DNA from 3 places in the Pseudoalteromonas sp. NJ631 genome. Region 3 is predicted to be linked to each of the others. Evidence: predicted binding sites of a transcription regulator. Region 3 holds the regulator's gene; each other region holds the start of a gene.
The links. The regulator FliA, encoded in region 3, starts transcription of late flagellar genes. The targets are predictions, from matches to a motif close to CTAAAGNTNNNNNNNNNNNNGCCGATA.
Positions count from the first base shown of each region.

Region 1: the regulator FliA is predicted to act here: its motif matches at 8,993-9,019, upstream of A587_RS0119110 (VC2046/SO_2500 family protein).
Region 2: the regulator FliA is predicted to act here: its motif matches at 1,873-1,899, upstream of A587_RS0103700 (DUF3530 family protein).

Region 1 covers NZ_AKXJ01000014.1:110,237-120,561, reverse strand. The annotation lists gene cysK (cysteine synthase A) at 1-127, shown strand, start outside; gene A587_RS0119155 (substrate-binding periplasmic protein) at 287-1,153, shown strand; gene queE (7-carboxy-7-deazaguanine synthase QueE) at 1,251-1,916, opposite strand; gene queC (7-cyano-7-deazaguanine synthase QueC) at 2,040-2,696, shown strand; gene cysB (HTH-type transcriptional regulator CysB) at 2,749-3,726, opposite strand; gene A587_RS0119135 (hypothetical protein) at 4,141-4,902, shown strand; gene A587_RS0119130 (NCS2 family permease) at 4,969-6,258, opposite strand; gene A587_RS0119125 (tetratricopeptide repeat protein) at 6,380-6,829, shown strand; gene A587_RS0119120 (SulA-like leucine-rich domain-containing protein) at 7,160-7,555, shown strand; gene A587_RS0119115 (YchJ family protein) at 7,601-8,062, shown strand; gene A587_RS0119110 (VC2046/SO_2500 family protein) at 8,437-8,958, opposite strand; tRNA gene A587_RS0119105 (tRNA-Tyr) at 9,071-9,155, shown strand; tRNA gene A587_RS0119100 (tRNA-Tyr) at 9,176-9,260, shown strand; tRNA gene A587_RS0119095 (tRNA-Tyr) at 9,290-9,374, shown strand; tRNA gene A587_RS0119090 (tRNA-Tyr) at 9,401-9,485, shown strand; gene A587_RS0119085 (DUF2938 domain-containing protein) at 9,502-9,999, opposite strand; gene A587_RS0119080 (helix-turn-helix domain-containing protein) at 10,072-10,325, shown strand, end outside.
Region 2 covers NZ_AKXJ01000001.1:781,118-791,442, forward strand. The annotation lists gene nhaD (sodium:proton antiporter NhaD) at 1-2, opposite strand, end outside; gene A587_RS0103690 (2OG-Fe(II) oxygenase) at 147-836, shown strand; gene A587_RS0103695 (DUF368 domain-containing protein) at 874-1,809, opposite strand; gene A587_RS0103700 (DUF3530 family protein) at 1,930-2,775, shown strand; gene djlA (co-chaperone DjlA) at 2,785-3,630, opposite strand; gene murU (N-acetylmuramate alpha-1-phosphate uridylyltransferase MurU) at 3,620-4,312, opposite strand; gene A587_RS0103715 (aminoglycoside phosphotransferase family protein) at 4,321-5,316, opposite strand; gene lptD (LPS assembly protein LptD) at 5,429-7,675, shown strand; gene surA (peptidylprolyl isomerase SurA) at 7,691-8,983, shown strand; gene pdxA (4-hydroxythreonine-4-phosphate dehydrogenase PdxA) at 8,989-9,981, shown strand; gene rsmA (16S rRNA (adenine(1518)-N(6)/adenine(1519)-N(6))-dimethyltransferase RsmA) at 9,978-10,325, shown strand, end outside.
Region 3 covers NZ_AKXJ01000007.1:88,256-98,580, forward strand. The annotation lists partial or broken gene A587_RS24080 (protein-glutamate methylesterase/protein-glutamine glutaminase) at 1-714, opposite strand, end outside; gene A587_RS0113590 (chemotaxis protein CheA) at 789-3,014, opposite strand; gene A587_RS0113595 (protein phosphatase CheZ) at 3,028-3,804, opposite strand; gene cheY (chemotaxis response regulator CheY) at 3,824-4,207, opposite strand; gene A587_RS0113605 (RNA polymerase sigma factor FliA) at 4,250-4,984, opposite strand; gene A587_RS0113610 (MinD/ParA family protein) at 4,987-5,847, opposite strand; gene flhF (flagellar biosynthesis protein FlhF) at 5,840-7,315, opposite strand; gene flhA (flagellar biosynthesis protein FlhA) at 7,335-9,437, opposite strand; gene flhB (flagellar biosynthesis protein FlhB) at 9,521-10,325, opposite strand, start outside.

The sequences.
Region 1 (10,325 bases), on a different contig from region 3:
GCGTATTGCCGAGCAACCTGAAAATGCTGATAAAAACATCGTGGTTATTTTGCCAAGCGCTGCAGAGCGTTACCTAACTAGCCCACTCTTTGCAGACACATTCTCTGAACAAGAATTAGTGCAGTAAGACTAGAGCTTCATATTCTAGACTTTCAAGGGGCATCACTGCCCCTTTGTTTTTTATATTATTCCTTTTAATTTCACCTCCTTTCACTACACTTTATCTATTCGCTACGCTTTTTTGACTTCGATGACTGTAAAGACCTTGTTACTCTTGTTTTTTCTCATGTTTAGTAGCTTCATCTATGGGGAGAATTTAAACGTCGCCTACTTTAAGGGTGGTGAATTTCGCCTTGTTGCTGGAGAAAAGTATCAAGGGGGCTATCTATACAATAAGAAAGGCAAAAATGCCTTCATTCATATTGTGACATTAGATTGGCCACCTTATATCGGTGCAAACCTCTGCAATAAAGGCTGGGCCTTTCAGTTTGCCGTCGCACTGCTTACCGATTTAGATTATCAAGTGTATGTTGAATTTTTGCCTTGGGCTCGTGCCGTAAGGGCCGCAGAAACAGGCAAAGCTGATATTTTATTCCCAGAATACTATATTGAAGATTCAGCACCATCTGACAATCACAAGAATAAGACCCGCAGAGAGCTACTTGCCTTATCTAATGCCTTTCCTGGTGGCGAAATCGGCTTTTTGAAGCGAAGAGGTGAAGAAGACCGCTTTGATGGTAATCTAAACTCAGTTAAGAATGAGCTCATTGGCGTCGTGAGAGGCTATCAGAATACCCCCGAGTTTGATGCTATGATGGATAATGGTGAATTTGTTACAGTAGAAGCCGTAAATGATTTACAGCTAGTGAAATTACTCGTCGGTAAGCGCGTAAATTTAGTAATAGGCGATCCAAAAGTACTGCGCTTTACAGTCAATTATTCAGACTTACCTAGAGCTGAAAAAATTGAATTACTGAGAAACATAGAAAACGTGACACCGCCTATAAAGTACAATCACCTCTACTTTGCGCTTAGCAAGCAAAAACCACATTGGCGTGAATTGCTCAAAGACATCAATCGCAATCTCTATCAATTTGAGAACAGTGGCGAAACGCAAAGAATGATCGAAATGGTCAGTAACGAGTGTTATTAACCTCTACAAAGGGCTTAACGCCTAAGCACCGCGTTTGTTCAATACCTCTGCTTAAACACACCGCATTTTTAGCTAAAATACGCTTAGGCAAATCGCTTTAGTTAATCCCTAAATACTTGTGCACTTGAACTGATAAGCGCCAATTTTTCGCTTTGCAATTGTCTATTGCAAGCTTAGTGGCCTTGGCTTTTTGGCTGATTGGCTGAAGATACACTAGCTTTGGTTCAACCCCAGTTTGTGCAAATAACGCCTCTAATTCCTCAATATGCTTTTGCATCGCAACGGGGTGCTTTATCTCATCAGCACGAGCCATTGCACTTGGAAGTACTTTGTAACCCCCACGCATATTAATTTTTGGCGACACGGTAACCCAAGTTTCAGCTGGCGCGAGGATCTCAAATGTACCACTGGTTTCAATCTGTGTGCTGTACCCTTTGCTATGCAATAACTCGCATAACGGGCGAAGATCAAACATACAAGGTTCACCACCAGTGATCACCACATGTTTGGCTTGGTAGCCCCGCGACTCGAAAATCGCCAAGATCTCCTCAGCACTCGCGTTCGCCCACCACTCTGAGTCAGCCTTTTTTTCTACAGTGTTATCCAATGAAACAATAAAAGTGTCGTTGGTTTCCCACGTTTGTTTGGTATCACACCAAGCGCAACCAACTGGACAGCCCTGCAAACGTAAAAAGATTGAAGGCGTACCAGTGAAGCTTGCTTCACCCTGAATTGTTTCAAATATTTCGTTAACCTTGTACAAAATGGCCCCGTGTTTAAGATAAAGTTGTCGAAAAATACCGCGAGAAAATTGTCATTTCTCCAGCGGCCGTGTAGTATATCGCGCCCTGAAGTAAACCTCTATCAAAATCGAGGCAAATCACCTATGAGCGAAAAAGTTGTCGTAATCTATTCCGGCGGAATGGACTCTTACACTGTATTAAACAAGGCTGTCCGCGAGGGCCATGAGGTTTATGCACTGTCTTTTAACTATGGCCAGCGACATGTAAAAGAGCTACAAGTTGCCGCTGACGTATGTGCAAAACTCGGCGTTGCTCATAAGGTCGTTGATATTTCTGCTATCAATCAATTATTGTCAGGCTCTAGCCTAACTGATGACATCGACGTGCCAGAAGGCCACTATGAAGAAGAGAGCATGAAGAGCACGATTGTGCCTAATCGCAATATGATTTTGCTTTCTCTTGCGGTAGGTTACGCTGTCTCTCTAAAAGCAAATAAGGTATTTTACGGTGCTCACTCTGGCGATCATGCAATTTATCCAGATTGCCGCCCAGAGTTCGTTAAAAAGATGGATGATGTTTGTCGCATTGCGAACTACGACGCCGTTGAAATTGTAAGTCCTTACCTTAACAACTCAAAAATTGATATCCTGACTGACGGTCTAAAAATGGGATTAGATTACGCTGACACTTGGACGTGTTACAACGGCCGCGACAAAGCATGTGGTAAGTGTGGTGCTTGCCAAGAGCGTCTCGAAGCATTTGAACTAAACCACGCAACAGATCCACTCCCGTACGAATAACCGTATCGAAAAAGGCCTCTGTTGAGGCCTCTTCATATGCTGTTCAAGTGCTTCATTTCACAGGAAGCGTCATACCTTCAAACAGCTTGTCAATATCATCTTGATTTCGCAGCAAGCTTGCACGCTCTACCACATCTTTTGTGAGATGCGGTGCAAATCGCTCAATAAAGTCGTACATGTAGCCTCTTAGGAAGCTCCCTTTTCTGAAACCGATTTTCGTCGTACTTGCTTCAAATAGGTGACTTGCATCGATGCAAACTAAGTCGCTATCAGACTTTTCATCAAGTGCCATTGACGCCAATACACCAACACCGAGTCCTAATCTTACATAGGTTTTAATCACATCGGCGTCCGTTGCAGTAAACACGATGTGAGGCTCCAAGCCATGAGCATTAAATGCTTTATCCAGTTCTGAGCGGCCAGTAAAACCAAACACATAAGTGATCAACGGATATTTAGCGACGTCTTGCACCGTCAGTGCACTGCCTTTTTGTGCAAGAGGATGGTCTTTGGCGACCACAATACTGCGATTCCAGTGATAGCAAGGTAGCATGACCAGATCACTGTACAAGTGTAGCGCCTCGGTGGCGATAGCAAAGTCAGCATCACCTCGAGCGGCAGCATCAGAGATTTGCTGTGGCGTACCTTGATGCATATGTAGAGAAACCGCCGGGTATTTTTTCATAAACCCTTGGATCACAGGAGGTAACGCGTAACGAGCTTGTGTATGCGTCGTTGCGATGTTTAGTTTACCTTGATCTGGTAAGGTATGTTCATTTGCAACTGCTTTGATCCCTTCCACTTTAGAGAGGATCTCACGAGCAATATTAATAATTTCATTACCCGCGCCCGTAACATGCGTTAAATGCTTACCGCTACGGCCAAAAATTTGTACTCCCAACTCGTCTTCAAGCATGCGCACTTGCTTTGAAATACCAGGTTGAGAGGTATATAAACTTTCCGCCGTCGCTGACACATTAAGGTTGTGATTCAACACTTCGACGATATATCTCAATTGTTGTAATTTCATATTGCTTTTATTCTTATGATCTCTTGATGTTGAGCATCAGCCCATAGCAAAACCGCTTTTTTGTTAGCGAGTTTAGTGCAAAGCGATAAAAACCGCCTGTTACGACCTTATGTAGGCTAGCACATTTGGTAAAAATGAGGTAGCCAAGAGGTACTAAATATCAGCATTTTCACTGACGCTCCGACAGTCATTTGGCCAAATAGCGAATATTTTGACACGCTTTTGCAAACTCACGTGCTAAATCTGGCGACTATCTTTCACTAAAACTAACCGCTCATTTAGGCATCGGCTATACTAAAAAATAATGAATTCTTTATCTTTTTTACAGGTTATTGTCGTAAACCTGTTCAGAATAGTACGAATTCATGTAAGATTAAAAAATTACACTGGTGGTTACATGAAAGAGATTTCAGTATGTTTGTTTCTATTATAATAATGTTGATTGTTGCACTTATCGTCATAGCAGTTTGGGTAAGCGCGATCCAACAACATAAAGAGAAACAAGAAGCGGAGAGACGCAAAGAACTTGCTAAGCAAAAACGCGTAATAGAAGAAGCGGAAGACGTCATAATGAATGGCAGCAATATTCCGATGTCTGAAGTCATGATCCGTATTATTCAACGCCGCGTGCATGACGCTTTAGCCGCAATGGTGGAGTTGTCTCCTACTTCGAAAGAATTAAAAAGTCGTTTACACGAGTCGCAAGAGCGCTTAAATACTCAGCCTGAAAAAACAGCAGATTCAGACTCGATAGCACTTCCTGACAATGACAAACAAATTATCGCATTAGTTCAAGGCATAAAGAAATTACGCCAACTACTGCGCTCTGAGCATAGTAAAGGCAAAGTAGACACTCAACTGTTCGTTAATGAAGACCGCAGACTAGAGCGATTTCAGCTTAAAATCAATGTCGAAAGCCAGATAAAACGAGGGCTCTCAGCACGAACTGCAAATATGGTCGGTTCAGCAAGGCAATACTTTGAAAAAGCTTACGCTACAATTTGCGCCGTCTCATACAATGATGACTATGTAAAAGAGAAAAAAGCACAGCTGGAAGGTTATTTAGAAGAGATCAGCAGTGAACTTAGAGCGTCCAACGCATCAGCGGTGAAAAAGAAAGCAGAGCAAGAACAAGACGACTTGGACGTATTGTTTGCACCGAAGAAGAAGTGGTAACACCACAATTTACGTAAAAGGCTGGTCTCCCAGCCTTTTTATTACAAATGAAGTAAACCCGCCAGATTAACCAAAAGCAAACTTAACGATAAAGAGTACTGTCAGTACCCAAACGCTGATACTGATTTCATTTGCTTTGTTACACGCCAGTTTAACTGCCGTATAAGAAATAAAACCCAAAGCAATACCATGTGCGATTGAAAACGTGAGCGGTGTCATCAGTAACACAACACTGACCGGAATGGCATCGCTCATCTCATCCCAATTAATCAATTTTAGGTTTTGTAGCATTAATACCGACACATACAGTATCGCGCCTGCCGTCGCATATGCAGGAACCATTTGTGCCAATGGCGCAAAGAACATCATGAGTAAGAAGCAGATCCCTACGACCACGGCCGTCAATCCTGTGCGACCACCGACAGATACACCCGACACTGATTCGATGTATGAAGTCGTCGTTGAGGTACCGAGCACTGAGCCTGCAATCGTCGCAGTGCTGTCAGCTGACAATGCCCTACCCAACCTTGGCATACGACCATGTTCGTCAGATAATCCAGCCTTTTGCGTCACCGCAACCAATGTGCCACTGGTATCAAATAAATCGACAAATAAAAATGCAAACACCACACTGAGCATGGAAAGCTCAAAAATTCCGCTCAAATCTAACTGCATATAGGTCGGCGCGATACTTGGGGGCACATCAACAACCCCGTGATAATCTACAAGCCCAAGCCCCCACGCAACACCCGTTACCATTAAAATGCTGATAAGCACGCCACTTTTGACTTCACGGTACATAAGCGCCGCAATCACAAAAAAGCTCGCAATAGCTAATAGCGGGCCGGGAGAAGTGATATCACCAAGTTGTACTAATGTAGCATCGCTTGCGATAACAATTTTCGCGTTCTTTAGCGCGATTAAGGCTAAGAATGCGCCAATACCTGCCGCGATCGCACGCTTTAGCACAATGGGAATAGCTTGGATCACCCACTCGCGAACCTTGAATACGCTCAAAAATAGAAATAAACAGCCCGACATAAATACCGCGCCTAATGCACTTTGCCATGTATAGCCCATGCCAAGCACAACACCATAGGTAAAAAAGGCGTTTAAGCCCATTCCAGGCGCAAGCGCTAAAGGATAGTTAGCCCATAGCCCCATAATAAAACAGCCGATTGCGGCTGCGATACAAGTTGCTACAAAAGCAGCGCCGTGATCCATACCAGCTTCTGCTAGCATTGCAGGGTTTACAAAAACGATGTAAACCATAGTAACGAATGTCGTCAAGCCAGCAATCACCTCAGTTCTTACATTGGTGTGCATAGCTTGCAGTGAAAATAACCGCTCGAGCATAACTAAAATTACAAATTTGAGGAACAAGTGGTTGGATTTTAACACGAATCACTTTAAAACTCGGACAAAATAGTTAAAATTCAGCTACACTCTGCTTATCAAGATTATTGCGAATAAAGATATGGATCAAAATAGCACCGACAACTCAGCAAACCATGACTTAGAACAGCAGCTGCTGAATGTGCTTGAATTTGTTACGTCGCCATTAAAAGCGGACGCAAAATTCCCAGATCTTCATGACAATACCCAAGCTTTGAAAAAAGGTCTCTATTACCTAAAAGAAAAGTCTTTTCCGCTTGCGGCAAAATGGCTAAGACTGGCGGCGATGTCTGGTGATTTGAAGGCACAGTTCTTTTTAGGTTTGTTGTTTATGAAAGGTCAAGGAGTGCCACCCAGCCCCTTTCATGCAGCCGCTTGGTTAAGTTTGGCCAGCAGCCAAGGGCACAAAGGCGCCGAACAGGTACTACTAGATGTACGCCGCTTCCTTACAACTAAGCGCTTTAGAGATGCACAGTGCTATGCTGCAACACTTTACGAGCAAATTCATCAACTACAGCATATTAGCCAGTAAATTAAATTTGACTCTCCAAAAAAACGTAGGCTAGGCGTAGCTAAGCCTCTCTTAAGTAAACGTACGCTTTCCCTCTGCGACGATCAAAATGATACAGTAGGAAAACTACTGTATCGCAGCTGAGAAAACTTCCTTGCTTTACTCATACTGAACTTTCGTCAATTAAGCTCTCATTTCAAAAAAATCACAACCACTTGTTTTATAATGAAAATTTAAACTAAATAAAAATTAAGCTTGAATATTGATTAAAAAGCTAGCAATTTTCCTTGCATTCACACACTGTATAAACTACTGTATACACATACTGTATAGATAACCAGTGAGACAATTATGTTACACAGCAATGCACTTCTACAGCCAAACAATTCAACTTATTACACACTTAACGAAATCAATAATGTGATAGTTGAAGATGAGATCGTCGCTAGCTTAGAGTTACTTAAAGTTTTACATAAATGTCAGCATAAACAAGGCTGGACGCTACTCGTTGCACCCGATAATGTACCAAACAAGTCACTACTAGAAAGCGCTTCAGTTGATGCAAGTAAGTTGCTCGTCATTAGGCAAAAGCACATATACGACCTTGAGTATGTACTTAAAAGTGCTATCAGCAATGGTAATTTCGCTGCAGTGGTGATTTGGACTGATATTGCATCAGTGCAAACTATCAACAAAATGGAACTGCCGGTATCTGACGTTGCGATCCACTGTTTTCAAAGCGCTTAACAAGCTACAATAACAGGATATAAATTTGTTAAAACTGAAGTTTTTATGTCTTGTTATTGCAATTCATCCCTTCCCTATTCGCAATGCTGTGAGCCGTACCTTAAGGGACAAAAATTCGCAGAGCGTCCACAAATACTCATGCGCTCTCGCTATACTGCATACTGCTTAAAAGATGCACAGTATATTCATGACACGTACGCCCAGGCTAAACAAGCACAAAATAGTGTCGACGATATTGCTGCATTTGCTAATTATGCACACTTTATAAAATTGGAAGTGCTAGAAGAAATAGCAGAAGCTACTCAGGGGGTTGTTGAGTTTAAGGCACACTATATCGCAGAAAACACGCACTATATACTCCATGAACGGTCAAATTTTATTACCGAAGCAGGCAGATGGTATTACTTAGATGGTGAATTGTACGATACGCCTACAACCAAAGTAGGCAGAAATGACGTCTGTCCGTGCGACAGTGGTAAAAAGTATAAAAAGTGCCATGGTAGCTAAAATAGTCTGAATTAGAGATTAAATATAAAGCAATAAAAAAGCTTGAAACGAGCAAAGGATGATTAAAGGCCGTTTAGCTTATACCAGTTGTATTAAGTAAATGATCTATCTTGAAGCGGGGAAATAGCTTTAGTAGCAAGGCAAAAATTTTGCTATTTAGTTGTTCTAAATGAGAAATTTTTAACGAAGCTAATATGCTATTTCACCCTTCAAATTGATTAGAGAATTAATTCAATTGGTATTAGACATGAGGCGCGATAAGCATGGCGTTTTATGTCAGTCTAGTAACGAAGCAAACAGCTGTAAAATGACAAGTTTAATACCAGTTTGTCTTAAACTTGCTCAATTTGAAGAAGTAAAAGCAGCTAATGTTGTTACGCCGTCGCGCGTAACATACTCTGCATATCTCCCGTTGCAATTTGATCATAAAAACCAGCTGCATCCATTGCCTTATCAGTAACCAAGGCCAGTTTACCTTGCGCGCTCGCCAAACGCCTTTTAACCGCTGGTTCCAAATTTTCTACAACTTCGAGTGGAATATGCTTTTTATCATTTCGTGCGGCAAAAGGTTCTGGATTTAAATTTTCTTGCAATCGCAAGGTCGCCATCGCCCCCGTAGATACCAGCTGCGCGTTATGCTGACCAATAAGCATATTGTACTCTTTTGGCGCAAGCGGCTTTTGTGGACCTATTTCAAATTGCTTTTTTAGTGTTTCTTCTGAGTTATCTTTTGCGGCAGCTTCAGATTTTGGTAGGTGAAATTGGCTAAAATCTAATGCATCAGTTGATAGCATAGATAACAGCATGGCAAAATCGGCAGAGCGCGTCTCATGAACACTAATGTTCAACGCGGACCCTAATTGTGACTCACTGATTAAAACGCCATCAATTTGCATGTATTCCAACCGATTATTTTGCTAATTATGAATTTATCGGCCTTTTTCCGAAAAACTTTAGTAGTTTTCTTTACTTCGAAAAAAACTTTGTTATTATCACCGCCGTTGTTTAGGAGGGGTTCCCGAGCGGCCAAAGGGATCAGACTGTAAATCTGACGGCTCAGCCTTCGCTGGTTCGAATCCAGCTCCCTCCACCATAAACAACAGTTACAATTTCGGAGGGGTTCCCGAGCGGCCAAAGGGATCAGACTGTAAATCTGACGGCTCAGCCTTCGCTGGTTCGAATCCAGCTCCCTCCACCACTTTCAAATTGTAACGCTTTAAAATGTATGGAGGGGTTCCCGAGCGGCCAAAGGGATCAGACTGTAAATCTGACGGCTCAGCCTTCGCTGGTTCGAATCCAGCTCCCTCCACCACTTTTAAAGTAAACGCTCCAAATGATGGAGGGGTTCCCGAGCGGCCAAAGGGATCAGACTGTAAATCTGACGGCTCAGCCTTCGCTGGTTCGAATCCAGCTCCCTCCACCACCTTCTATGCTTTATCTCACAATAAGCTTACATATATAAACGAGCTTAAAAACAATCCAAAGCCAAAAATCAAATGTGCTGCCATACTTTTTACCCTTGCCTTAGTCGGCTCTGGTAATTTAGATGCTGCGATCCCTGCACCAAAACAGGGTTGCATAATAAAAAATGGAAAAACACACGTTATGAAGCCAAAAACTAACGCAGTCAAAAGGCTAGGCTCAATCAACCAAGGCTTGCCCACGCTCAGTAGAAACACCAAGGCGAATACAATCCCAATGAAATAATGCATGGACCAGCCAATGACACGTTCACCAGATATTGGTTTACTACGCCCGATACCTTGATGCGTAAGTTGACCTTGACACAAGTGTCCAATCCACCTACCAACTAATGCATAATCTAAGCCCTTTATGGCAAACAAGCGACTGAGCATAAATGCCCACAAATCCATAACAAGCGTTGCACCTACGCCAATCACGACTGCTGGCATTAATATCGAATATAGGTTTTCCACTATTTTTACTCCTCTTTTTTACTGATAGCCGCTATCCTACTAGTTCAAGTTAACTTTAAGTCAAGGGCAAAAATGGATATCAGTGAAGTTGCAAAGAAGTCAGGTTTACCCGCATCCACGCTTAGATATTATGAAGAAAAAGGACTGATCCGATCGATTGGTCGACAAGGGCTCAAACGTGTTTTCCCCCCTTCGATACTTGAACGTCTAGCACTTATTACACTTGGCAGAAACGCAGGCTTTTCGTTAGATGAAATAGCGGACATGTTTACCCCCGAGGGTAAAGCGGATATTGATAGGGTGAAGTTACAATCCAAAGCGGATGA
Region 2 (10,325 bases), on a different contig from region 3:
ATTTTTTTGCCTATCGATGAGTGCAGAGGGATGGCATTTCAGCCAAACTCACTTTAGCATAGATAAAAAGTAATCAGCATTGGACTGAAGTCTAAGGCATCCTGTTTACACTAGTACAAACAGGCCATAATCAGCAGTAGGTATTTATGCTTCAACTTTCGCAGCAACAACAAACAGAATTACAGCAAAAATTGAGCAACGATGGGTTTGCACGGATTGAAAATATTCTAGACGATACAAACGCTCAACAACTACATGAGTGCCTCTGTAACCTCGACTACCAGCTCGCACTGTTTCATAACGGAGCAGCCAAGTCAGTCAAAGACAGTGATATTCTTGCCTTAACACCGCAAGAGCAGCAAGCCTTGCTTGAAGATATACATAGCTATGCATCGCGTGGTGTTGGTTTTATGTATGGCCGCCACTCCATAGACTCCACAAGCCCTGACGCTCTGCAAAGGCTCTACAATAACCTCAATAGTAGCGATGTACAGTCCTGTTTTTCCGCGATATCTGGACAGAACATTATCCGTACCTCTGCCCAAGCAACACGATTTATTGGTGGTCAGTATTTAACTCGACATAATGACATTGTTGAAGCTGAGGGCCGAGTTTATGCTTATGTACTCAGCCTAAGCAAAAGTTGGCACCCTGACTGGGGCGGGCTACTGCAATTTTTTGAACGCGATGGCACACCCACTAAAAGTTATGCACCTAAGTTCAATTCACTGGTGGTTTTTGATGTAAGTAAAATTCATTCTGTGACTTACGTCGCGCCATTTGCAAAAGCGCCGCGACTTTCTGTAACGGGGTGGTTTAGAACAATAGACATATAAGCTCAACCCGTGCCTATTGTTCTAGGTGTCTATTTTATTAATATTTTTCGCTTATCTTTTCAATGGTTAAGATCAGCGCAAGGCCAGCAATGGCAAGTGCAATACATGCCAGCGTATTTGGGTCTTGACCATACAGCGTACTGTATTGCGCTGGCAAAATATTGGCCTGACTCAATGGCTTTTCTATACCACTGGAATTCACGTAAGTCGTAAGCACTTGTTTCCAAGGCCACAATAAATTAAGCGAGCCAAGTAAAAAACCAGCGAGTAGCGAGAACGTTACTTGCTGATAGTGCGCCAATAACCAGCTGAGTAGACGCGAAAACGACATTAACCCCACAATACAACCTAGTAAGAATAGACTCACTAAGCCAAATTCAAGCTGGTTCACCGCACTAAGTACATGGCCATACATACCCAATAACAGTAGGATAAAGCTCCCTGAGATCCCAGGTAAGATCATCGCGCAAATGGCGATAGCACCTGAGATAAAAAACATCCAATGAGATGCTTGCGCTTCAGCTGGTGAAAGGGAAGTAATAGCAAAGGCTACGATAGCGCCAACTGCGCAGGCAATAATATTTTGGCCACTCCAATGAGAGACCTGTTTTGCAACATAAATAAAAGAAGCGACGATAAGACCAAAGAAAAATGACCATACCAGTGTTTGGTGTGCTTCCAATAAATAAGTGATCACCTTCGCCAAAGACGCTGCACTGATGAGCAAACCAGAAAATACCGCCAGTAAAAAGCTACCATCAATGTACTGCCAAGTTGCTTTTAGGCCATCACGGCGCAATGTACTCAAAGCCTGTAAGTTCACACTTTTGATGGCATTTAAAAAACGTGCATAGATGCCAGTAATAAAAGCAATGGTGCCGCCAGAAACACCCGGGACAACATCCGCAGCCCCCATTCCGGCCCCTTTTAAAAACATAAAGAGATAGTCTCGTTTGCTATCTTTATACTGCACAAATTTCTCCTTTCATTTCCACTGCCGAGCAGTTTAACTTAAAACGCTAAAAAATAGCGACAGCTAAAGCTTTCGCTTAACTGGTCGATAACCAATTATGATATTTTACGCGCTTGTACCATGATCATCAGAACGCTTTTATTACTTATTGCCGCTTTACCCGCGACGACTTTTGCAGCTGAACATATTGATGCAGCACCGCTTGGTTCTCTTTATCAGCAAGACGCTAATCGTTTCTACGAGCCATCGCAATTGATAAAACTGGAAAGCGAAAACGAAAGCTTTTATGTATTTCATCAAGAGTATATGGCAGCCGCTCGTGAAGGCATCGTGATCTTATTACCAGACATGCAAACTCCGCCGCTCAATAACAGCGGCATAAGCTTTCTTGCAAAACGCTTAAGCGATGATGGCTACGACACGTATACCCTTACTCCGCCGGACCTTTCTTATGCACCGAGTCTGCTAGAGCAAGACATCGCGCTCCCCGATACTGAAAAACCGGCTCAGCAAGCGCTTGCACCCATTTCAGAATCTAATCTCGACGAATATAAAATGGCGTTGATCAGCCGCTTTGAGGTGCTTTATAACACGCTGTCAATGACTCAAACCGAAAAGTTAGTGGTTGTCGCATTTGGTAATAGCGCAGGCTTGTTTGGAGAGCACTTAGCAACCCTGCCCAATCTACGTATCGATGCCTTTGCCGTTGTTAGCCCACAACTGCCTAATGCAACGCGGCAAAAGCACTTGGCATCCAACCTTTCTCTGATAAGCCCTGCTCTACTGGATGTTTACTACAGTTTTGACAATCCGATTGTGGTCGACAATACGCCAGACAGAGCGCGCTGGGCGAGAAAAAACAGTAAATTTGATTATCGCCAACGAGAGCTTTTTGGAGAAAAAACCGATCCGCTCCAACATCAAAGACTCAGAAAAGAGTTACTCGGTTTTTTGCGCGTTTTATAGTTTTTCAGGTTAGCTCTTTTTTAAATATTCATAGGCAGACTGAATGTCTTGGCTTTTGCGCTTTGCCACTTCCATCATATGCTTAGGTAATCCCTGAGACACCAATTTGTCAGGGTGATGCTGCGACATCAGTTTGCGGTATGCTTTTTTGATTTCACGTTCATTCGCCCCTTCACTCAATCCCAGTACAGCCAACGCTTTAGCACGGTTTAAGCCGTTATCTTGTGATGTTGGTTGACGGCCGCCCTGTTGCTGGTGTTGATGTTGCGATCTCCCCGACGCCTGAGAGCGACGAAACTCAAATTCTGCTTGATAGCGCTTAAGCAAGAACAAAAAGTGGGTTTCTGCGAAGCCTAAATACTTACTCACCTGTTTAAGTAAGGCCTTCTCCGCATCAGACACATGCCCATCACAAAATGCCATTTGAATTTGAATCTCTAAAAACAGCTGCCTCAAGTCATAGCGTCTAGCAAAGGCTTCTTTAAAATCGGTAACTGCTTCTTTTATCGAAAAATCGCTGCTTTTGCCCGCTGTAAACGCATGTTGTGCTTCTTTTCGCTCTTCACCCTGCAAGCCCATTTCGCTCATAAACGCAGACGCGGCTTGAATGTGGATTTCGCTGACTCGACCATTAGACTTGGCAATATGTCCCATCACAGAAAAACAGCTGGAAAAGAACAAGGCTTGGCGCTCATGCAGATCTTCACCTTTCATGAAACCTTGAAAGCCACCGACTTTATCAAAATCCTGACGCAAACTTTTATCAAATAAGTGGCCGAGATAAAAACCTAAAATAGCGCCTAACCAACGACCAAATAAAAAGCCGAAAATTGTGCCTAATAATTTACCCCACATCGCTATACCCTAACTTGTCATTGATCATTTTTAGTCGCTCTGGCGTACCGATGTCGTCCCATGCACCCAAATACAGTTCAGTAGAAACTTTATGCTGCTCAAGCCCACTACGCAGCAACGGCCCTAGTTTTATAAAGCCAGCCCCAAGCTCGGCAAAAAAACTGTGGTGATATTTACCAATACCGGACAAGGTATACTTTTGCTGATTGAGCGGCTGATGGGCAAGGCAAAAATCGCCTTCAGGATTATGTTCGGGATTTTCTACCAACACAATGTGCGCTTCGCAATGACCCTCAGCTATGCAGCCGAGCTGTAACTGCATTAAGCTGCTGACATCATAGTCCGTAAAAATATCGCCATTGAGTACAATAAAGCTGTCATCCTGTTCACATAACATCGGCAGTGCTTGAATGATGCCACCTGCGGTTTCTAATCCACCTTCAGGTTCATCACTGTACTCAATATTGACACCGAAGTGACTACCATTGCCGAAATAGTCTTTTATCACCTGACCTTGCCATGCAAGATTTATCACGATATCGCAGATCCCAGCCGCTTTTAAGCGCTCGATATGATGCTCAAGTAGTGGTTTTCCTGCGACGTTAAGCATAGGTTTTGGTTGGTTCGCGGTCAGTGGCATCATGCGTTTACCACGACCAGCAGATAAAATTATCGCTTTCATTGTTACTTCTATTTTTTGCCTAATTTGGCCTGCGCTTGAGGCATTATGTCATTCTCCAGCCAGCTTGCAAGCCACTGAAATTCTTTATACTTATTCGCTACTTCAACGAGGTAGCGTAACGTTGGCAAAATATTTTCTAAGTACCCGCCTTTGCCGTCTCGCTGCAATAGGCGAGTAAAAATCCCGGCAGCTTTAAGGTGCCTTTGCATCCCTGTTAAGTCAAAGTAATGTTGATAGGTGCTAAAATCCATACCGTCTAATAAGTTAGCTGCTTTTAAACAGTCAAAGCTATATTGCTGAAGCTCAGTAAACTCACGAGCATCAAGGCGAGTATAACAATCCCGCAATAGAGAAACCGCATCATAAGTGACAGGTCCTTGTACCGCATCCTGATAATCAATGAGATACCACTGAGACTGATGACATATCAGGTTGCGGCTATGAAAATCTCGATGCATCGTAACCTGCGGCTGGCGAGTCATCGCATCGACGAGTTTCAACTTCACATTATGCCACTGCACTTGTTGATATTCGGTGGGTGTTAAACCAAGCCATTTTGTTACAAGCCACTCGTAAAAAATATGAAGTTCCATACCAACGAACTCAGCATCATAGGGCTTCATCCATTCACTCTTTGGTGCTTTGGCGATTTCTGGAATAAGCGCGATCAGCGCACGATAATCCTCTAGCCGAGAAGGCAATGCCAACCTATCGGCCAAATGCTCAGAGCCTAAATCTTGTAACAGTAACAGCCCTTGCTCTTCATTATTAGCAAGGATTTGTGGCACATTGAGGCCTTGCTCTGCAAACACCGTATTTAAACCAATAAAAGGGGCATTATCGAGTTTATCGACTGGTGTTTCCATTAAGATCCACGACATCGTTTGTCGTTTAACGCGATAATAACGCCGGAAGCTGGCATCCGAGGTGATAGCCTCACACGTAAAATCGTCGCTATGTATTGCCTGCTGTATAAACTCGACGCGCTGGTTTTGACTATTCATGGATTTACTATTACACCTTCTACTTGTAAATATTTAAATGCTACTGTATTTCCGACAGTTTTCATTTATCATGATGAGCTTATTATTAAATGCTCAGCTAATAGGTTATTAAATGCGCAAAATTTGGGGCTTGGCTGTATTATCCGCGATTCATTCTACAGCTTTTGCTAATACGAACATTGTCGCCGCACAATGTAAAGACTATATGCAGCCAGAAAACTGGAAGCCGTTAGCCTCGCTGCCCAAACATGCCATTGATATCGTTGCCGATGACTTAGAACTACAAGGTACTGATAGTGCTGAGTTTTCGGGTAATGTGGTGATTAACACTGAAACCATGAGCTTAGAAGCTAGACGTGCGCTAATCGATAAAAAAGAAGGCCTGCTCAGCGCTTCTGGACCACTACTCTATCGTGACCAATTTACCAAAGTTCACAGTAATGGGCTATTCGCGGATTTAAATGCTAACACCGTGAGCTTGCTTGGTGCTGAATATGAATTAACGGACCAGCAGGGCCGCGGTGGTGCTGAGAAGTTGCATGCCTCTGGCAGCAAAATTTCACTCGACAACTCCAGCTTTACCACGTGTCCTGCTGATGACCCATTTTGGAGTATCGAGGCAAGCAGCATTGTACTTTCTCGAGAAGACGGTTGGGGTGAGACCTATAATACGGTGTTCAAAATTATGGACACGCCAATTATCTATTTACCCTATTTTACGTTTCCAATCGATGATAGACGAAAATCAGGCCTGCTGACGCCGACAATTTCCAGCTCAAATAAGTTTGGTTTGGAGCTGATCACCCCTTATTATCTCAACCTAGCCCCCAACTTCGACGCGACCTTAACGCCAAGATACATGGCTAATAAAGGATTTCAGCTTATTACCGAGTTCAGATATTTAACTGAACAACATCAAGGTAAAATTGGCGTAGAATATCTCAGTAAGGATGATTCAGAGCCACAGCTAGACGATCGCTATTTAGTACATTGGCAACAAAAAAGTTATTTAAGTGATAAATGGCGCGCATTTGTTGATGTCACAAATGTCAGTGACGATAACTACCTCACTGACTTAACATCCGAATACGCCAACGAAACCGACACTCAATTGTACCGTACTGGCAGCTTGAGTTATCTAGGCGACGACTGGCTGGTTGACTTAAAATTGCAAGATTTTGAAGTGTTGGGTGATCACAGAGAATCCTATACGGCACTACCGCAAATTAGCTTCCGTACACGTGACAGTTATGAACTTGTTGGCCTTGATTGGGACTTTGAGGGTGAGTTTGCCTATTTTCAAAATGATGCTTTACCAATCTCAGAGGCGTCGCGATTACACCTAGAACCTCGCGTGTCTTTTTCACGCAGCGACTACGCTTGGTCATTTACCTCCGAGGCACGCCTACTTCACACACGCTATGAACAAAATATAGATGTGCCTGATACAGAGTATGAAGAGTCTGTCACACGTACATTGCCTAGTTTACGGGTACATGGACAACTGAATTTTGAACGCAGTACCGAGTTCTTTTTTGAACAAGGTACACAAACGCTTGAGCCACAAATTCAGTACCTTTACACACCACACAGAGAGCAAAGCCAAATTGGCTGGTACGATACGGCTAAGTTACAAGATGACTTTATTGGTCTGTTTAGAGCACGCCGTTACTCAGGTTATGACCGTATTGCTGAAGCCAACCAATTCACCGTGGGTGCAACCACGCGTGTATTCGATAGCAGTAATGTCGAACGCTTTAACTTCAGTGCAGGTCAGATCATTTATCTTGAGTCATCTGTAAAGCCTTCTGAACAGCTATTTACTGATGATACCAACTATAATGCACTATTTGCCGCTGAATCCATGTTACATTGGCATAAGCGCTGGTACCTCTCAGGTGGGGTGCAATATGATGTGGATAGCAAAGAGTTAGTGCAGTCTCACTTTACTTTGGACTATAAAGGAGACGACAAGCAGTTAGTGCAATTGAACCATCGTTATGTTAATGATGTCTCAGACTATGAAATTGACCAAGTCGGTCTCTTTACAAGTTTACCAATTGACGATAACTGGCAATTTGTAGCAAGCTATCACCGAGATATGACGGCAAATAGAAGTGTTGAATCCTTTGTAGGTGTTCAATATCAGTCTTGTTGTTGGGCTATTCAGGTGACTGCGAATCGTCAAATTGAAACAAACTTAAACCAAACACTTACAAATGATGAAGCAGTGTTTGATTCTGGCTTCAGCCTGAAATTTGTCCTTACAGGGCTTGGAAGCCAAAGCAGTGGTGATGCGAGTAAACTCCTTCAACAGGGTATTTTTGGTTACCGTAGACCGTATTTTTTGAATAAATAGAATTTAGAAAGCCGTATGAATTTAAAAAAGTTGTTATTAGTGGCCTCATTAAGTGCAGGCCTGTTTACTCAAGCACATGCTGAGCGTGTAAAGCTAGATACTGTTGTTGCCACGGTTAATGATGGTGTAATTTTACAAAGCGAAGTCGATCAAATAATAAATCGTGTTAAAGAACAGGCTGAGCAGCAAGGCACAGAACTTCCTAGTGATAAAACACTACGCTTACAAGCCATCGATAAACTCATTGAGCAATCTTTAATGTTGCAGCTGGGTGATCGCATGGGTATGCAAATTTCTGATGCTCAATTAGACCAGACCATTGCAAATATTGCCCAAGATCAAGGCGGTACTATCGCTGACTTACGTCGTTCAGTTGAAGCGAGTGGCGAAAGCTTTCAGGCATATCGAGAAGAGATCCGAAAAGAAATAACCACAAGCCAAGTGCGCCGTGCCAGTGTTGACCGCCGTATTTATATTAGCCCTCAAGAGGTGACTAACCTGCAAAAGATCTTGAGTGAGCAAACGGGTAACTCGGAAGAGTATGATATTGGCCATATCTTGATTAAGATCCCAAATAAAGCAACTCCAGAAGAAATTGAAGATGCTCGTGAGCGCGCTGATAACGTGATTAAGTTTTTGAACGAAGGTAAAGAGTTCAAGCGCATCGCAATTGCCTCTTCAAGCGGCTCAAAAGCGCTAGATGGTGGTCAATTAGGCTGGATGGGCATTAACGAAATGCCAACCTTGTTCGCTGAGGCCATTAAAGGTGCGAAAAAAGACGACATCGTTGGTCCACTGCGCTCAGGCGCGGGTTTCCACATTCTAAAAGTACAAGATATTCGTGGTCGTGAAGTTGTTGAAACTGTTGAGGTGCGTTCACGTCATATCTTAATCAAACCGTCTATTATCCTAAGTGAAGAAAAAGCACGCTCAATGCTAACAGGTTTTGTAAAAGACTTACGCGCAGGTACCGCTGACTTTGCTGCGCTAGCTAAAGAATATTCTGAAGATCCGGGCTCTGCACTTAAAGGCGGTGAGTACGATTGGACAGATCCAACTACATACGTACCAGCGTTTAGAGACACTCTGTTGTCGCTAGAAAAAGATCAGATCAGTGAACCATTTAGAAGTACATTTGGCTGGCACATTGTACAACTGCTAGATAAACGCGTGGCCGATAAAACAGAACAAGCCAAGTTAAATCGCGCACACCGTCTGCTGTTTAACCGTAAATTTAAAGAAGAAAGCTTTAAATGGATTAAAGAAATGCGTGACCAAGCGCATATTGAAATTATCGAAGCGGAATAACGGCTATGACACTCAGAATCGCAATTACACCGGGTGAGCCTGCAGGTATTGGCCCAGATCTTGTTATCAAACTGGCTCAGCATGCATGGCCTGCTCAGTTAGTTGCGGTGGCTGATAAAAGTATTCTAGAAAAACGCGCCAAAGAACTTGGTGAACAAATCAAGTTACTGCCTTTTGACAGTGATGCTGCGCCTGAAGCGGCACCTGCTGGTGCCATTTACTACCTTCAAGTAGACAAAGGTGCTGAAGTGGTCGCTGGTCAATTAGATGAAGCTAATGGCCATTATGTGCTCGAAACCTTGCGCATTGCCTCTGAAAAGAATATGGATGGGACATTCGCAGCGGTAGTCACGGGTCCTGTTCATAAAGGCATTATTAACCAAGCTGGGATCTCGTTTAGCGGCCATACTGAGTACTTTGCACAGCAGTCTGATACCGCCGATGTCGTTATGCTACTCGCTACCGAAGGGCTGCGTGTAGCGCTAGTTACTACGCATATCCCACTGGCGTATGTATCAAAGGCGATTACGCCTGAGCGTCTCAGCAAAGTCATTCATATTTTACATCACGACCTACAAACCAAGTTCGGTATTGAACAACCCAGAGTATTAGTTTGTGGATTAAATCCGCATGCTGGAGAAAGTGGTCACCTTGGTCGTGAAGAAATAGAAACCATTGAACCAACACTGGAAATGCTGAATAAACAAGGCATGAACTTGGTTGGACCGCTGCCAGCTGACACCCTTTTCCAAGCTAAATATTTAGATAATGCTGATGCTGTGCTCGCAATGTATCACGATCAGGGCTTACCTGTGTTAAAATATAAAGGTTTTGGAAACTCAGTAAACATCACCCTAGGATTACCCTTTGTTCGCACATCGGTTGATCACGGTACAGCGCTTGATTTAGCCGGCTCTGGTGATGTTGAAGTGGGTAGTTTTGAATTAGCGATCCGCGAAGCAATTAAGCTCGCAACCAAAAAAGCACAGAATGCATGACAGATAAAGTACATCTCGGACACAGAGCGCGTAAACGCTTTGGTCAAAACTTCTTAAATGACAACAATATTATCGACAAGATAGTAACCGCTATCGATCCTAAACCAGAAGATAATCTGGTTGAAATTGGTCCTGGTTTAGGTGCTATCACTGAGCCTGTTTGTGATTTAAGTGGTCACCTAACCGTTGTAGAACTCGATAAAGATCTTGCCGAGCGCTTGATCCATCATCCATTCTTGGGACCTAAATTAACGGTTCACCAAGGTGACGCGATGAAGTTTGACTTCTCTTCTTTAATCAAAGAAGGGGAAAAGCTGAAGATCTTTGGTAACTTACCTTACAAC
Region 3 (10,325 bases):
TCTTGCTGCAAACGCAGGTGTAAATGCGGCCGGCATATGCTGGATAAGTAAAATTGGATGAGGAAAGTTTGCTGGCAGCTGGGTCAATATTGTTTGCAGTGCAACGGGTCCACCTGTTGATGTGCCAATTGCAACCAGTCCATATTTTTTACCCGATGCTCTTGCACCTGCAGCACTAGACGTACCACCAGATACCGGTCTTTGAAAACTTCTATCCGGTTGAGGGATCGTTGTTCTTCCTGTGTCAGCACGAGTTGCTCTAGGTTCGACGCGCTTTGGCGGAGTCGCAATGCTAGGGCGAGTAAAACGGCTAACGCGACGGCGGCCAATTTCCTTTACCTTATTTTGTAATGATTTAATTGCTTCTTCGCTATTACGAGCGATGTCTTCAAACTTTTTCGGTAAAAAATCTACAGCGCCCGCATCCAGTGCATCTAACGTAGCACTAGCGCCCTCACGAGTTAACGAAGAAAACATTAAGATTGGGGTCGGAGTGGCCTGCATGATCTGCTTCACCGCACTGATCCCATCAAGCACGGGCATTTCCACGTCCATCGTAATTACGTCTGGACGTAATGAAGCGGCCTTTTCAACCGCCTCCTTTCCATTAACTGCGAAATCTATAACTTTGATTTCACTGTCTTTTTCTAAAATCTCACTGACTCGACGACGAAAAAAACTAGAATCGTCTACGACTAACACTTTAACTGCCATTGGCAACGCTCTTTAATTTGCTCTACAGCAGAGCAACAAATGCTGCTCTAGAATTCGAACTACGCCTAATAAAATTAGGCGTAGTGTTTTAATAAGTTGGGGACATCAAGGATTAGCGCAATACCACCATCAGATGTGATGGTAGCACCAGCCATACCTGGCGTACCTTGTAACAACGCATCTAGTGGTTTGATTACGACTTCCTCTTGACCTATCAGAGAATCAACCACAAAACCGACTTGTTTAGTGCCAATTTGCGCAATGACAACATGGCCTTCAGCCTTTCTCATGCTCCTGTTCGCACCTTTTACCAACCAATGTTCAAGATAAAATAACGGAATTGCTTTTTCTCTCACTATGATAGTCAACTGACCATCAACCACATTCGTTTTAGTCAAATCTAAATGGAAGATCTCGTTCACGCCAGCAAGCGGTAACGCAAACGTTTGCTCTCCGACTACCACCATCAAGGTTGGCAAAATAGCCAGTGTAAGCGGTACCTTAATCTCTAATACAGTACCAACACCCAATTCTGATTGTATATTTACCGAGCCATTCAATTGAGTGATCTTCGTTTTAACAACATCCATCCCAACACCACGACCAGAAATGTCTGAGATTTGTTCTTTTGTTGAAAACCCTGGTGCAAAGATCAAATTATAGGCTTCGGTATCGGACAGTCTGCTTGCTTGATCGGAGTCAATCACGCCTTTATTTATAGCAATTTTTTTAAGCTTCTCAGGATCCATACCGGCGCCATCATCTCGAATCGTGAGAAGAATATGATCTCCCTCCTGAGATGCTGATAATGTGACCGTACCCATTCTTGGTTTGCCCGACGCTTCACGTACGTCAGGCATTTCAATGCCGTGGTCTACTGAGTTTCTCACTAAGTGGACCAATGGATCTGCAAGCGCTTCAACCAAGTTTTTATCTAAATCCGTCTCTTCACCTTGTAAAACTAGGTTGATTTCTTTTTTCAAGCTGCGAGCAAGGTCTCTCACTACTCGAGGAAAGCGACCAAATACCTTTTTGATTGGCTGCATCCGTGTTTTCATCACGGCGCCTTGCAAATCAGCAGTGACTACATCAAGGTTCGAAATAGCTTTACCCATGCTTTCGCTGTTGGTGTTATTCGCTAAGCTAACCAAACGGTTACGAACCAATACTAATTCGCCAACCATATTCATGATTTCATCAAGACGTTTAGTATCAACTCGGACCGTGGTCTCAGCTTGTGCCGCAGGTTTCTTCGCAGCGGCTGGTGTGGAAGCTTTTGCAGCCTCTGGCTCTTTTTGCGGTGCAGGAGTCGCAGGCTTAGCTTCAACTTTAGGCGCAGGCTTCGGAGCGGGTTTCGGCGCTGGTGCGGCTTTAACAGGCTCAGGTTGAGCAGGTTTAGTCTCTGAAACCTCTACTGGCAATTCATCTACCGCTTTAGGTGCACTGCCTTTACCATGAAGCTCGTCCAGCAAAGCTTCAAACTCATCGTCGGTAATTTCTTCGTCGCCAGTAGACCCACTTGGGGCTGCTGGTGAGGTTGATTTAGCCTTAGGTTCACTCGCTTCTGGGACAACAGCATCTTCCGCATTTGGTGCTCCACCGAATTTACCAACACCATGAAGTTCATCTAAGAGGTTATCGAATTCGTCATCGGTGATATCACCATCATCTGCGGTTGATACAGCTTCAGGTTTAGTTGCAGGAGCAACAGCAGGCGCATTACCTGAACCGTGCAATTCATCTAAAAGATTTTCAAATTCTTCTTCTGTTATCTCATCGATGCTAGAACCGCTATCATCGCCTGAATCAACATCAGCGTCGAATAAAATATCATCCGCACTTAAATCTGGCACCACAGGTTCTGGCTCAGAAGCAAGTTCGTCAATCACTTCACTGACTTCGTCTTCAGATGCAGGCTGGCTAAGTTTGTGGAGTGTTTCAAGCAACACTGGATCGGCCGCTTCTGGTTCCTCACGGTTTTGAATACAAGCGAACATTTCGTTGATCGTATCCAAAGATTGCAAAATAACATCCATCAGTTCGGAAGTTACTTTTCGTTGCCCTTGTCGTAGTACATCAAACACGTTCTCCGCACCGTGACAGGCATCGACCAGTTCGGTCATACCGAGGAAGCCAGCTCCACCTTTTACGGTATGGAAGCCACGGAAAATCGCATTGAGAAGTTCTTTATCTTCAGGATTATTTTCTAGTTCAACAAGCTGTTCAGATAACAGTTCTAATATTTCGCCTGCTTCAACAAGAAAGTCCTGCAAGATATCTTCATCGACTTCAAAGCTCATACACACTCTCCAACTAGAAGCCTAAACTAGATAGCAAGTCATCGACTTCGTCTTGACCAGAAACCACGTCATCTCGCGATTCAGCGTCAATAATTGGACCTTCAGGTCCAGACAATTCATCACTGATAGTCTCAGTTGTTTTTATTTCGTTTTCATTCGCTTTCACAGCAGTTGAAGGCGCTTCATCTGAAGTACCAAAAACAGTCAGGAGGTGAATGAGACTATCTTCTACTTCTCTCACAAGCTCAATGACGCGCCGAATAACCTGCCCAGTCAAATCCTGATAGTCCTGAGCCATCAGCACATTAGTCATTAAACCTTGTAATTCGTCTGTACGTGTCTTTGAAGTCTGCATAAAGCTGTCGAGATCATGACACAGAGATTTAAACTCACCGAGTTGAATGTCTCTGCTCATCAATCGATCCCAAGTGGGCTTTATTTGCGCTAACTCATCCGCTAGATTCTGCGCAAGAGGTAAGCTTTCTTCGACCGCGTCCATCGTTTTATTAGCAGCGCTTTCTGTCATTTCCATAACATAATTAAGACGCTGCTTGGCGTCAGGTATAGCCTCTGTCGTGAGATCTGAGAGTCGAGTATCGAGCTCAAAGTTCTTCAAGGACTCGTGTAATTGGCGAGTTAGCTTTCCAACTTCTGCAAATAACTCCGATTGCTCTTTGTTAGCAGCTTCTAAAATCAGCTGGTCAGCTTTTTCTTGTTCACCTTGTTCTAGAAGCTCAACAAGTTGCTTAGCTTGTTCAAGTGTAATTTGAGGCGCAGCATTTACAGACATAGGCCATATCCCCTTGCTGTTAGCCTAGTCGCTCAAATACTTTTTCAAGCTTAGTTTTGAGCGTACCCGCAGTAAACGGCTTAACAATATATCCGTTCACCCCTGCTTGCGCTGCTGCAACAATTTGTTCTTTTTTCGCTTCTGCGGTAACCATCAACACTGGAATGTGCTTAAGCTTTTCATCTGCGCGTATTGCACGAAGCAGATCAATACCTTGCATGCCCGGCATGTTCCAATCAGTTACTACAAAGTCAAACTCCTGATTTTGTAGCATCGGAAGTGCTGTACTACCATCATCAGCTTCTTGAACATTGGTAAAGCCTAAATCTCTTAATAGGTTTTTGATTATTCTTCTCATAGTAGAGAAATCATCAACCACGAGAATCTTCATGTTCTTATCCAAAACTTCCTCCAGTGAGGTTCGAACCCAACTATTTTATGTACTCTAATTTATCCAGTCATTGATTTTAGCTTTAAGCTTTATCATTGCCTGACCGTGAATTTGGCTTACTCGAGATTCACTGACATCAAGGATGGCACCAATCTCTTTTAAATTCATTTCGTCGTTATAGTAAAGTGATAAAACCAGAGCATCCCTTTCGGGTAACGCTTTGATAGCATTTACTAAAGACTCGTTAAAACGTTCATTTTTAACGTTATTAAACGGTTTGTCTAGCGCAAAATCGCTGTTTGCTGGGGTTATCACGTCTTCATCAACCCCAAGATCCTCAATCCCGATGACTTTACTTGCATTTACATCATGTAAAATATGATGGTACTCATCTAGAGATATATCAAGTTTTTCAGCGATTTCAGTGTCTTTTGGTTCTCGACCAAGGAGAGATTCGAGCTCAGATATAGCTTCTGCAACCATTCGGCTATTTTTGTGAACAGAACGAGGCGCCCAGTCACCACGACGGATTTCATCCAGCATTGCGCCTCGAATACGGATCCCCGCAAAGGTCTCGAAACTAGCACCTTTAGTTGCATCGAAATTTTTAGACGCTTCAATCAACCCAATCATACCTGACTGGATCAGATCGTCGAGTTGCACACTTGCCGGAAGTCGAGCAATCAGGTGGCACGCCACTTTTTTGACAAGTGGAGCATGCCGTTCAACCACCTTATGAATGTGGTCTGAAGTTTGATATCCCGCAGCTCTATTGACCGGAGAAGCCATAATCACCCGTTTACAAGTTGTTCAATGAAAAATTCTAGATGACCGGAAGGTTGATGCGGAATTGGCCATTTCACTGCCTTAGCGGCAAGTCCCTTAATCGCAATCGCCGCAGGAGAACTCGGAAATAAATCCACGATAGCTCTTTGTCTGCGAGAAGATTTACGCATGTTTTCGTCAAACGGTACGGTGGCCACTAATTCCAGTGCTACATCAAGAAAACGGTCTGTAACTTTTGAAAGTTTAGCAAATAATTCTTGCCCTTCACGCATACTGCGGACCATATTGGCAACAATTTTAAAACGATAGACCCCATGCTCTCTGCTCAAAACTTTGATCAACGCGTAAGCATCTGTAATAGAAGTCGGTTCATCACACACCACAACCATCACATCTTGTGCAGCTCGAGAGAAGCTCAGAACCATATCTGAGATACCAGCTGCGGTATCAACAATTAATACATCAAATTGCGTGTTAAGCTCGCTAAATGCACGAATAAGTCCTGCATGCTCTGCGGGAGTCAGCTCTACCATACTTTGAGAGCCTGAAGTCGCCGGTACAATTTTAATTCCAGCGGGACCTTCTACGAGAATCTCATCTAGTTCACATTCACCCGACAACACGTGCGACAGGTTTTTTTCTACCCTTAGACCTAACATCACATCACAGTTTGCCAAGCCCAAGTCCGCATCTAAAACGAGAACTCGCTGTCCTTGTTGGCCCATAGCGATGGCAGTATTGAGCGAGACGTTGGTTTTACCCACCCCACCTTTTCCACCGGTCACGGCTATTACTTTTACACCCTGGTTGCTATTTTGACTCATTCTACGCAGGCCACTTGCTTGATCTAAAACTGTGTTAATCATACATTCCTACTGACTCTGACGCTACAGGTACACGTCGAGAGTGCTGTGCTTTTATTCTTTTTAAATACAATTGCTCAGCCTTTTTTACTAGCTTTTGAGCATTTGCTACGCGAATGTCTTCTGGCACTCGCTGACCGTTGGTAAGATACCCTATTGGCAAGCGATTTTGAATCGCTATGCTAATTATCTCACCTAAACTTAGACTTTCATCAAGTTTTGTGAAAATACAGCCACTTAAATTTACTTTTTTGAAGTGTCTTACTGTTTCTTGTAACACATTCATTTGTGCTGTCGCACTTAATACTAAATAGCTGCGAATATCTACTCTCGCGCTACGCATAAGTGTATTTAACTGTTCAGTTAAGCGCAAATCTCTTTGACTCATTCCCGCTGTATCTATTAATACTAGACGCTTATTGCGTAAATGATAAAGCACTTCTGCAAGTTCATTTGCATCTTTAACTTGCTTAACCGGACAACCAATGATTCTACCATAGGTAGCTAACTGCTCGTAAGCGCCAATTCTATAGGTATCTGTCGTTATTAACGCCACTTTATCTGCACCGTATTTTTGTGCACCTAATGCCGCTAATTTTGCAACCGTTGTGGTTTTACCAACACCAGTTGGACCCACCATCGCAAATACTCCACCTTGGCGAAGAATATCATTGTTAGTGGTGTGCATTTGGTTGATCACCATGTTTAACAATGCATTCCAGGCTTCTTTACGAGACACATCATCAGGGATAAAGCATGCCATTTGCTCAGCGACATCTTTGTCTATGCCCATTCCTTCCAGACGGTCAACAAGACACGCACGGGTTGGATCGCGACGAGCCATTTCTTGTTTCATTAGACCAGATACTTGATGTTCAAGTAATTGACGAATAGCGTTCATTTCTTCGCGCATTGCACTCATTTCGTCAGGCTTGGCATTTAACTCGGGTAAATCATCACCAAAACCGTTGTCTAACTCATCCGACTCGCCCCAATTCTGTGGCTGCTCAAATGCATCATCATCAAAGTCAAAAGATTGGCGACGAGCTTGCTGTGGCTTCGCTTGGTGCGCCGGCGCAGCAGTTTGTGTTTTACGTTGGCTGCTTAACATTTGCTCTGTATCAATCCCCGACTGGGAGAACATAGAAGCAAGTTCTGGTGAGCGTGGGCGCGGTGCCTGACGCTCTAGCAATGCCGCTAAGCTATCGGCAACTTGCGCTTGTTTTGCTGGCTGTGCTTGGCGAGGCTCTGGACGGACAAAGCGGGTCGGAGCCTCGTTTGAGGCAGTCGCACGGGCAGCTGGAGCTTGCTTAACAGGTGCAGCGGCACGGTCATTATCAACTGCTGCGACGATTTCAACACCATCTGCTAACTTTTTGTTAGACATAATGACAGCATCTGCACCAAGCTCTTCTTTTACTTCATTTAAAGCCGTACGCATATCTTTTGCGAAGAAACGTTTAATTTTCATGTTACAGCCCCTTTATCCTCTATTGTCCAACCGAGCTCACTATCTTAATTTGTCTTTCTTCCGGCACTTCTTGATATGACATCACTCTAAGACCTGGAATCGTATGTTTAACAAATCGAGACAGCACACTTCTTAACATACCTGAGGTTAATAAGATGGAAGGTTCCCCTAGCATTTCTTGGTTGTGATGTGCTTCTCTTAATGATTCTTGAAGCCTCTCAGCCAAGCCAGGTTCAATACCTGCCCCCTCATCACCTGCGTTCTGAAGTGACTGATGCAACATCTGTTCCAACTCAGGCGCCAATGTTATGACAGGAATTTCTTCTTCGCTTCCAACGGCATCTTGAACAATCAATCTGCGTAATGAAATTCTTACCGCAGCCGTTAACACATCAGGGTCTTGGCTCCGTGGGCCGTACTCAACTAAGGTTTGTACAATCGAGCGCATATCTCGAATCGCAACGCCCTCATTAAGCAGATTTTGAAGCACTTTTACCACGGTAGTGAGTGGTAAAATATCAGGCACTAAGCCTTCAACTAATCTAGGGTGACTTTTCGCAAGCATATCTAATAGGTTTTGTACTTCTTCATGGCCAAGCAATAGTGATGCATTATTCGTCAATAATTGACTGATATGTGTCGCAACCACAGTTGCAGCATCTACTACTGTATAGCCAAGCGAATGCGCCTCATCTTTTTGGTCTGGCTTAATCCATACCGCATCTAGGCCAAATGCAGGATCTTTAGTTTCTATGCCTTTAATCGGCCCAAACACCTGCCCTGGATTAATTGCAAGTTCGTCGCCATGCTTCAACTCACCGGTTCCTGAGCCAACTCCCATTAAAGTAATATTGTATGCATTTGGATCTAGTTCTAGGTTATCGCGAATATGTACTGGCGGTACTAAAAAGCCCAGTTCCTGAGATAGCTTTTTACGCACCCCTTTAATACGACTGAGAAGCTCCCCGCCTTGGGCTTGGTCAACTAGAGGAATTAGGCGATAACCAACCTCTAAACCAATCACATCAACAGGTTGTACATCATCCCAACCAAGCTCTTTTTGATCTTGTTGATGACCTCCTTTGGCAGCAGGTCCTTTGGCAGCTTGTTCTGCCTTTTCGATTTCCGCCTTTTTCTTTTGCTGGCTTGTGTAATAGGCTATATAGCCAAGTAATACGCCTAAACCTAGGAAGGCAACATGTGGCATGCCTGGAACGAGTCCCATGGTGATCAAAATACCTGAAGCAATAGCTAGCGATTTTTCATTACCCAGTTGGCTTTTAAACTGATCGCCCATGTTGTGCGATTCATTTTGACGCGTTACGACAATTGCAGTACCAATTGAGAGTAAAAGAGAAGGAATTTGCGCGACCAGACCGTCACCAATCGTCAGCATGGTATATACTTCCATCGCGTGGCCAAAGCTTAAATCATGCTGGATCATCCCAACGAAAAGGCCACCTATTATATTAATGGCGAGGATCACGATACCTGCAATAGCATCACCTTTAACGAATTTACTTGCACCGTCCATTGACCCATAAAAGTCGGCTTCTCGAGTCACTTCTTCACGACGAGCCCGGGCGTCATCTGCAGAGATAAAACCGGCATTTAAGTCCGCATCAATGGCCATCTGCTTACCCGGCATAGCATCAAGGGTGAAACGCGCAGACACCTCTGAAATACGACCCGCACCTTTGGTAATTACGACAAAGTTAATAATAATAAGGATAAGGAATACAACTAAACCGACGGCGTAGTTGCCACCAATAACAACACTACCAAAGGCTTCGATCACCTTACCTGCCGCATCACCACCATTATGACCTTCAAGTAATACGACGCGAGTACTCGCTACGTTTAATGCCAATCGCATGATAGTCGCGATCAGTAGTACCGCCGGAAACATACCAAATTCGAGTGGCTTCAAGGTATAAACAGTCACCAATAGCACCACTAGTGCCAATGCAATGTTGAAGGAAAATAGAATATCAAGCAAAAAAGGAGGTAACGGTAGAATAACCATGCCAAGTGCTGCAAGCACCAACAATGGAGTACCCACACCTTTAGCATATTCTTTTTTATCTCGATTGAGTTGTTGTAAAACTGCTTTAAATTCCATAACTTAACACAAGCAAAAAATTGACACATAGCAACAAATGCAATATGCGTTCCAATTAATAGCTTATTTTTATGAGGGCAATTTTAATGCTTCAAATCGTCTGGGATTGGTAAATCTCGAGTAAGTGCAACGGGTCTTTTCCCTTTGCCTTTTTGGAAACGATTCAACTGAAATACATAAGCAAGTACCTGTGCAACCGCGGTAAACAATTGTTCAGGGATTTGGTCACCCACTTCAGTGGTGTGGTAAAGCGAACGAGTCAATACGGGTGATTCCACTATCGGCACTTCATTCCCTTTGGCTATTTTTCTAATTTGCATCGCAAGTTCATCAACCCCTTTTGCGATAACAATAGGCGCCCCCGCCCTTTCAGTATCATATTTAAGCGCAACCGAATAGTGAGTAGGGTTGGTCACAACAACATCGGCATCGGGTACATCTTGCATCATACGTCTTTGCGACATTTCTCTTTGTGTTCGGCGGATCCGCGCTTTTATTTGAGGATCACCTTCTGAGTTTTTATATTCATCCTTGACTTCTTGTAGCGTCATTTTAAGCTGTTTATGATGATTATAGCTTTGATAGGGCGCATCAATTGCGGAGATCACAATCATAGTGCAACTAAGCGCTAAAAACATCCACGCAATGATTTCTAACGCATGTTCTATACTCGAAGGGATTTGTTCAATACTCAAGTGTAATATTTCGTTAAAATACATATTGATAAGCAAGATTGCAAAGCCTGCAACTAATACAAACTTAAGAACTGACTTCAATAACTCAATGGCCGCTTGTGGGCCCAACATTCGCTTCAGTCCCTTCATAGGTGACATTTTACTTGCTTTAGGTGCGGCCGCTTGCCAAGAAAAGTTAAAGCCACCGAGTAAC